One region of the Arthrobacter sp. 05L417 genome, then DNA from elsewhere that is predicted to be linked to it. Evidence: riboswitches for the same ligand, from Rfam matches in the RefSeq annotation. Region 1 holds a riboswitch; the other holds the start of a gene.
What was found. A riboswitch is a leader RNA that binds a small molecule or an ion and turns the genes downstream of it on or off. The one in region 1 is predicted to bind cyclic di-AMP.

Region 1 (3,397 bases):
CTTCAGCATGGAGGAAGTCCTGTTGCGCCTGCACCGCCTGGTCCAGCGCTCGGGAGTGGCCGCGATGGACACGGCCGAGCTGGTGGTGGGTGACTTGACCCTGAACGTGGACACCCGCGAAGTTACCCGCGGCGGCGAGGACATCCCGCTCACGGCAACCCAGTTCGAACTCTTGCGCTACCTCATGGAAAATCCCAAGCGCGTGGTGAGCAAGGCCCAGATCCTGGACCGTGTGTGGGACTACGATTTCGGCGGCCAAGCCAACATCGTGGAGCTTTACATCTCATACCTGCGCAAGAAGATCGAGGCCAACCACCCGCCCATGATCCACACGGTGCGCGGAGCCGGCTACGTCATCAAGCCTGCCGAATAGCCGGGGCGCCGAATGTCCGCACTCTCGGGTATCCCCCGCCAGACTGACCACAGCTGGTTCAATCCTTCAACCTGGCACTTGCGCACGCGCTTGATCTTGCTCTCGATGGCACTCCTTGTGGCCATCTGCGGTGCCGTCGGGGTGGTCAGCTATGCCTCCATGGACGTGTTCCTCACGAAGCAGCTGGACCAGCAATTGATGCAGGCCTCCCATGGCCGCCCACCGCAGGGCAACCCGGGCGGCCGTCCGGACCCCTTGGATCCCCGGGGCCAGAGCATCGGCACGCTGAATGCACGCATTCTTGGCGGCCAGGTGAGCAGTGATGCCGGATTCTTGTCCTCCGATGCCACCCGTGCGCCGTTGTCCCCCAGCGACGCGCGAATCCTGTTGGCCCTCCCCTCCGACGGCCGCCCTGTTGATCGCACCCTGTCCAGTGGCGGCTACCGGCTGGTGGCTGCCGAAACACCCTACGGCGATGTGGTTATCACGGGGCTGCCGCTCGCCTCGAAAGAGGACACCGAAGCCTCGCTCGTGTGGACCATGGTGCTGGTGTCCTTGGGCGGACTGGTCCTGATCGGGCTGGCCGGAACGGTGCTGATCCGCCGCACCATGCGCCCCTTGGAGCAACTCTCCGACGTCGCCACCAAGGTATCGAAACTTCCGCTCGACGCCGGCGAGGTGGCCCTCGCGGTGCGCGTTCCTGCGTCGGCGGCCCACCCGAGCACCGAAGTGGGAAGCGTCGGCCATGCATTGAACCTGATGCTGGACAACGTCTCCAGCGCCCTCGAAGCGCGCCAGCAAAGTGAGACAAAGGTGCGCCAGTTCGTGGCCGACGCGTCGCACGAACTACGCACTCCGCTGACCGCCATCCGCGGCTACACCGAACTCTTGCGCATGACCGAGACGTTCACGGAGGACGGCCGCAAGTCACTGGGCCGGGTGCAGAGCCAGTCAGAACGCATGACCACCCTCGTAGAGGACCTCCTTCTCTTGGCCCGGCTTGACGAAGGGAAGGCGCCGGAGTTCACCGATGTGGACCTTACGCAGTTGGTGATCGAAACCGTCAGCGACGAGAAAGTCATGGCCCCCGAGCACATCTGGCAGCTCAAGCTCCCGGATGAGCCCCTCACGGTCCGCGGCGACACCACCCAACTCCACCAGGTTCTGGCGAATCTGCTCTCCAATGCCCGCAAGCACACCGAGGCGGGAACCACCGTGGTCACGGGCGTCATGCGCTCCGCCGATGGCAGTGCCGTGGTGACCGTGACCGACAACGGCCCGGGCATCCCGCCTGAATTCCAGGGCAGGATCTTCTCGCGCTTTGCCCGTGCCGACGCCGCCCGCTCCGGTTCCGAGGGCACGTCCGGGCTCGGCCTTTCGATTGTGGAATCCATTGTCCAGGCGCATGGCGGCACGGTGGAAGTGGCGTCCCGCCCGGGCCGGACGGAGTTCGCGGTGCGGCTCCCGGCGCTCAGGACCGCCACCGCCTGAAGAGACCAACCAGAAAAGCGCGACGCCGGTGCGCGTCGAGCGCAAGTCGACGCACCGGCGTCGTGATCTCCGTTACCTAAATGTGACTTAAGCTGGATCCTCCTGTACCGTCGAATGGGTGCGCTGGATCATTCCGGCCACCGCCGGGTAGGCGCCGAGCTCTGCCACTCCCCGGTGCCCAACAGTCCAGGCAGAGACGGGGGACCCAGGTCTCCGGGCAAGCGCTCATGTTGAGCCAGCCCTAGGGGTGAAGCCGTACCGCCACAATTCGCTGTGGCCACGGCCGGATGACCTCATCCGAATCCGACAGCTAACTCCGCAGGCGTCGAGAGGCAATCACCATGTCTGATTCCAGGAATCAGTCGCGCCCTGTTGCGCGCCACCGCGGCGAACCTGCCCGGAGAAACAAGTCACGTTCCACCTTGAGGCGAGTCGCCTCGAACCTCGGCACCGGCCAGCGCATGGCCGTTGTTGCCGGCGTCGTCGCCGTGTTCCTCGGTGCAGGCGCCGCCACCCAGGCCGCCGGACAGGCCATCAATGCCCAGGACATGAGCCGGACCTCCGAATCGCGCACGGCGGATCACTCAGCCATGCCATCAGCCAGCGCCACGCCGTCGGCGAGCGCAAGCGCGAGCCCCAAGCCGAGCGCCACGCCGACGCCGAGCCAGGCACCCGCCCCTGCTCCGGCCGCCGTCGCGCCCCAGGCTGCCGCACCGGCCGCCCCCGCGGCACCCCCGGCGCCAGCAGCTCCGGCCGCACCCGTCGCCGTCGATGATCCGGCTGGCGCCCAGGCCTACGCCGCGAGCATCCTTCCCTCCTACGGTTGGGGCCAGGGCGAAATGTCAGCCCTGATCACCTTGTGGAACAAGGAATCGGATTGGCGCACCACTGCCACCAACGCCTCCAGTGGCGCCTACGGCATTGGGCAATCGCTGCCGGGCAACAAGATGGCATCAGAAGGCGCCGACTGGCAGACCAATTACCAGACTCAGATCCGCTGGGGCCTGAACTACATCAAGGAACGCTACGGATCGCCGTCGGCGGCGTGGTCCTTCCACTTGGCCCACAACTGGTACTAAGCCCACGAGCCACGAGCAAAAGTATGTCGAGGTCCGTCCCTTCCGGGGCGGGCCTCGACGTATTCTGGCCGGGCACATGATTCCCGCACGGCGCTCAGACATCCACAGCCACGTCACAGGTTCCGCCTAAAGCCCTCATATTAGGCAGCCGCACTCTGGATACATGACGCTCATCGAATCCACCTCCGGAACCCTGAAGGACCCCGCGGTGGTGCCGCCGGGCCTTCCCATCCAAGGCAACGCGCCTTTCCACCCCAACACCCCCGTTCAACCCAACACCCCAATTCAACCGAGCACCGTGCGTCGCGCCCCCGTGGACACCCACACCGCCATCCCTGTCCTCGACGTCACCATCCCCGTCTTCAATGAGGAACGCGACCTCGAGGAGTGCCTGCGCAGGCTTCACGGCCACTTGCGCGAATCCTTCCCGCACGGCTTCCGCATCACCGTGGCG
Region 2 (3,397 bases), on a different contig from region 1:
GGGAGAGGTAGTCTGCCGGCCAGCCGTGGAAGTTGATGCCAACAGCGGCCAGGGAGTTCGAAGCCAGGGCGGTGCAGTCCTGGGCAACGCCAAGCTGTGCGTAAGCTGCGGCAGCAATTGCTGCTCCCTTGCCACTGGCAACCTTGGTGGCGGGTGAAACAGCAGCCGTGACAGAAAGCGTTGAGACGCCGGTAGCGGCACCCGCAGCCTGCGAAGCCGGAGCGGCTTCCTGGGTGGCAACCGGAGCTGCGACAACCGGAGCAGCTTCGGTGGAAACCACCGGGCGCTCGTACTTGATGGCGACGGAGGAGTCGGCCGAAATGCTGGCTTGGGCGATGGACTGGACTTCCAGGGCGGAGGTCGAAGTGGACTCGCGGGGGACGTTGGTTTCTGCAGCGTTGGCTGCGATACCGCTAGTAAGCACCAGGCCGGAAGCAGCAGCGATAACTGCCGCCTGGCGGCCTACGCCACCGGCGTTGCTGCCGACAGTCTTAGCGATAACGGCAAGCGAGTTGGTCTTGGTGACCGCGGCACGGTGGCGCGCAACAGTAGAGCGTGAAGACACGTTAAGAGGCCTCTCCCTATGCCCGCGAGGTAAGCTGTCGGATTCGGATGGGAGTCATCCGGCCACACTTCTCCCTCTCGGAAGTCATGCGACTTAACCCCAAGGCCATCGGTGAAGATGACCAAAAGTGGGTCCCCCGCCTCTGCCAGACGATGTTTTGCGAACGGAACCTCGGGCAGTGGCAGAGCTAGGCAATCCACCCGAGTGCATCAACTCTCTAAAAGTTGATGCGAGTTAGACGGTACATGAGTTTTGGCTGAATGTCACATTCAGGTCACGGAGCGTGACAAGCATGCGAGAGACGTCCATCGGATTGGCTACAGCCAGCCCAGGGGGTCAACGACGTCGCCGTTGACCATGACTTCAAAATGGAGGTGGCAGCCCGTAGAGGCGCCAGTGGTACCGCTCAAAGCGATCACATCGCCGCGGCTGACCGTTTGGCCCACTTGGACGCTGAACGAAGACAAATGGTTGTACGTGGTTTCCAGGCCGTTGCCGTGGTCCACCACGATGCGGTTTCCGCCGCCATACGGATGCCATCCAGCGAATGTGACCTTGCCGGCCGCGGCCGCGTGGACCTGGGTGCCGCACTGGGCCACGAAGTCCTGGCCCCGGTGGAACTCCCCCAAACCGCCCGTGATGGGATTCACGCGGTAGCCGAACGGCGAGGCGGTGACCAGCGTGTCCAGCGGCGCCCCCAGGGTGCCCTTGGAGGACGACTCCTTGATGGTGCCGACGGACTGCGCACTCAAGAGCTGCTTGAGCTTGCTGTCCGGATCCGCCGTGGTGGAAACCGCAGCGCGGCTGAAGTCGATCGTGGCGCTTGCCGCGGCCGGAATCTCGGGCTGGGTGCCCACGGCCGACGCGACTTGGTTTGAGTTGGCAGTGGCCGTCAGGGCGCCGGTGCCCGGCATGGCGACCGTCAGAATGAGGCCTGTGGCGGCAAGGGCCACTCCGGCCTTCTGTCCTGCTCCGCTCGCGGCGGCGAACTCGGCCATTTGCCGCAAGGGACCCTTGCGGCGGCGGACTTCGCGATGGGGATCGCGGGGCCGCTCGTGCACGACGGCGCTTGTGCTCCGCAGCTCAGCAGTAGGACCGGACGCGCGTCTGCGGCCCCTGGTGTTCTGCGTAGTCAAGGTTTTCCTCTCTGACAAGCCTGCGAAGTTAGCTGTCGGATTCGGGCCAGAGAGATCGTGGACCCGGTCCGCGCGAAGGGCGCGAAGCGCAGGTATGTCCCGGAGGAACCCTGCGCTGCTTGCACTTCCGCTGCGGACTTCACCCCAAGGCCGCCTTTCGACAGCCGATGGTGGTTCCCCCGCTTCTGCCAGTGAATGGACTAATCCACCTGATCCGCTGGCAGAACTCGGCTTCGGATCAGGTAACGCTTTGGTATCGGCGCCAGTAGTCAACTATAGGGGATTAACCCCCGCAGTAATAATTTCGTTATCTTTGCCGACGGCCCTTACCGGGCAGCTTAGGCGACCGTGACAAACACGTGCGAGGCAACCTCGGGCGGCAGCTCCAGCGCGCCGTCGATATTGGGTACGCGAACGGAGATGTACTCCCCCACACGTTCCAGGGAAACCCTCGCGCCGGGCCGGATTCCGCCCTCGTCCAGCTGCACGAGCAGTTCCGGTTCCACCTGGATCGGTTCGGCCAGCCGACTGACGGTGACCCTGTTTTCCGGTGAGTATTCGTTCATTGCTTCAAGAAGGTTGACCACGCCATCCGTGAAGGCATGCGATGCGGCTCCACCCAGTGCTTCGAGTCCGGGAATGGGGTTGCCGTACGGCGATTCCGTGGGGTGGTCCAGGAGCTCGTAGAGCCGCCGTTCCACGCGCTCACTCATAACGTGCTCCCAGCGGCATGCCTCATCGTGGACGTAGGCCCAGTCCAGTCCGATGACATCGGCCAGGAGCCGCTCGGCGAGCCGGTGCTTTCGCATGACCTCGGTGGCGCGTTTCCGGCCGGTTTCGGTCAGCTCAAGGTGCCGGTCATTTGAAACAATAACCAGGCCGTCGCGTTCCATGCGTCCGATGGTCTGGGAAACGGTTGGGCCGGAGTGCCGCAAGCGCTCGGCGATGCGTGCGCGAAGAGCCACGATGTTCTCTTCTTCAAGCTCCAAAATGGTCCGAAGATACATCTCAGTGGTATCGATCAGATCCGTCATCCAGCTCAGCTCCTCGAGCGCAGTATCTTGCGTATTTTCCACCGTACCGCAGCCGACTCAGTGGTCGAACAATGGCCGAACCGGCCGGCCGTCCCGGTCCGGGCGCCAGCTCCAAGCTTAGCCTATTTTGAATTACTCCGGATAATTCCGGCACCCGCTCAGCGTCCCGCTCCAGCGCCCCTCCGTCGCCCGGTCAGGCACGGGCCCCACGCCCGGTGGAACAAATGCTTTCCACGTGGCGGACTATGACACCTTCGGTTCTGTCCCCGCCCGCGGAGTCAGGCAGAATTGGGGAGTCGAAGGGGGCAGCTTGCCGCCTGCCACGACCCATCTAGGCCGCTACTTCACCATTGGAGCATCCCGTGAGCGACAACAGCATCACCATCCCTGCCGATTTGCTGCCCAAGGACGGCCGCTTCGGCGCCGGGCCCTCCAAGGTCCGCCCCGAGCAGATCGAGGCACTGTCCGCCGCCTCGACAACGATCCTCGGCACCTCCCACCGTCAGGCGCCGGTCAAGAACCTGGTGGGCTCGGTCCGCGAGGGGCTTAGCCAGTTCTTCCGTGCACCCGAGGGCTACGAGGTGATTCTCGGCGTCGGAGGCTCCACCGCGTTCTGGGATGTCGCCAGCTTCGGCCTGGTCGAGAAGAAGGCCCAGCACCTC

Region 2: another riboswitch for cyclic di-AMP. It lies ahead of AC1DJW_RS13410 (M23 family metallopeptidase); the one in region 1 lies ahead of AC1DJW_RS12035 (aggregation-promoting factor C-terminal-like domain-containing protein).

The regions. Positions count from the first base shown of each region.
Region 1 covers NZ_JBFTOG010000013.1:77,671-81,067, forward strand. The annotation lists gene AC1DJW_RS12025 (response regulator transcription factor) at 1-373, shown strand, start outside; gene AC1DJW_RS12030 (sensor histidine kinase) at 386-1,864, shown strand; cyclic di-AMP (ydaO/yuaA leader) riboswitch at 2,030-2,203, shown strand; gene AC1DJW_RS12035 (aggregation-promoting factor C-terminal-like domain-containing protein) at 2,206-2,943, shown strand; gene AC1DJW_RS12040 (bifunctional glycosyltransferase family 2/GtrA family protein) at 3,107-3,397, shown strand, end outside.
Region 2 covers NZ_JBFTOG010000016.1:25,433-28,829, reverse strand. The annotation lists gene AC1DJW_RS13415 (NlpC/P60 family protein) at 1-565, opposite strand, end outside; cyclic di-AMP (ydaO/yuaA leader) riboswitch at 571-737, opposite strand; gene AC1DJW_RS13410 (M23 family metallopeptidase) at 883-1,701, opposite strand; cyclic di-AMP (ydaO/yuaA leader) riboswitch at 1,704-1,913, opposite strand; gene AC1DJW_RS13405 (iron-dependent transcriptional repressor DtxR) at 2,040-2,735, opposite strand; gene serC (phosphoserine transaminase) at 3,098-3,397, shown strand, end outside.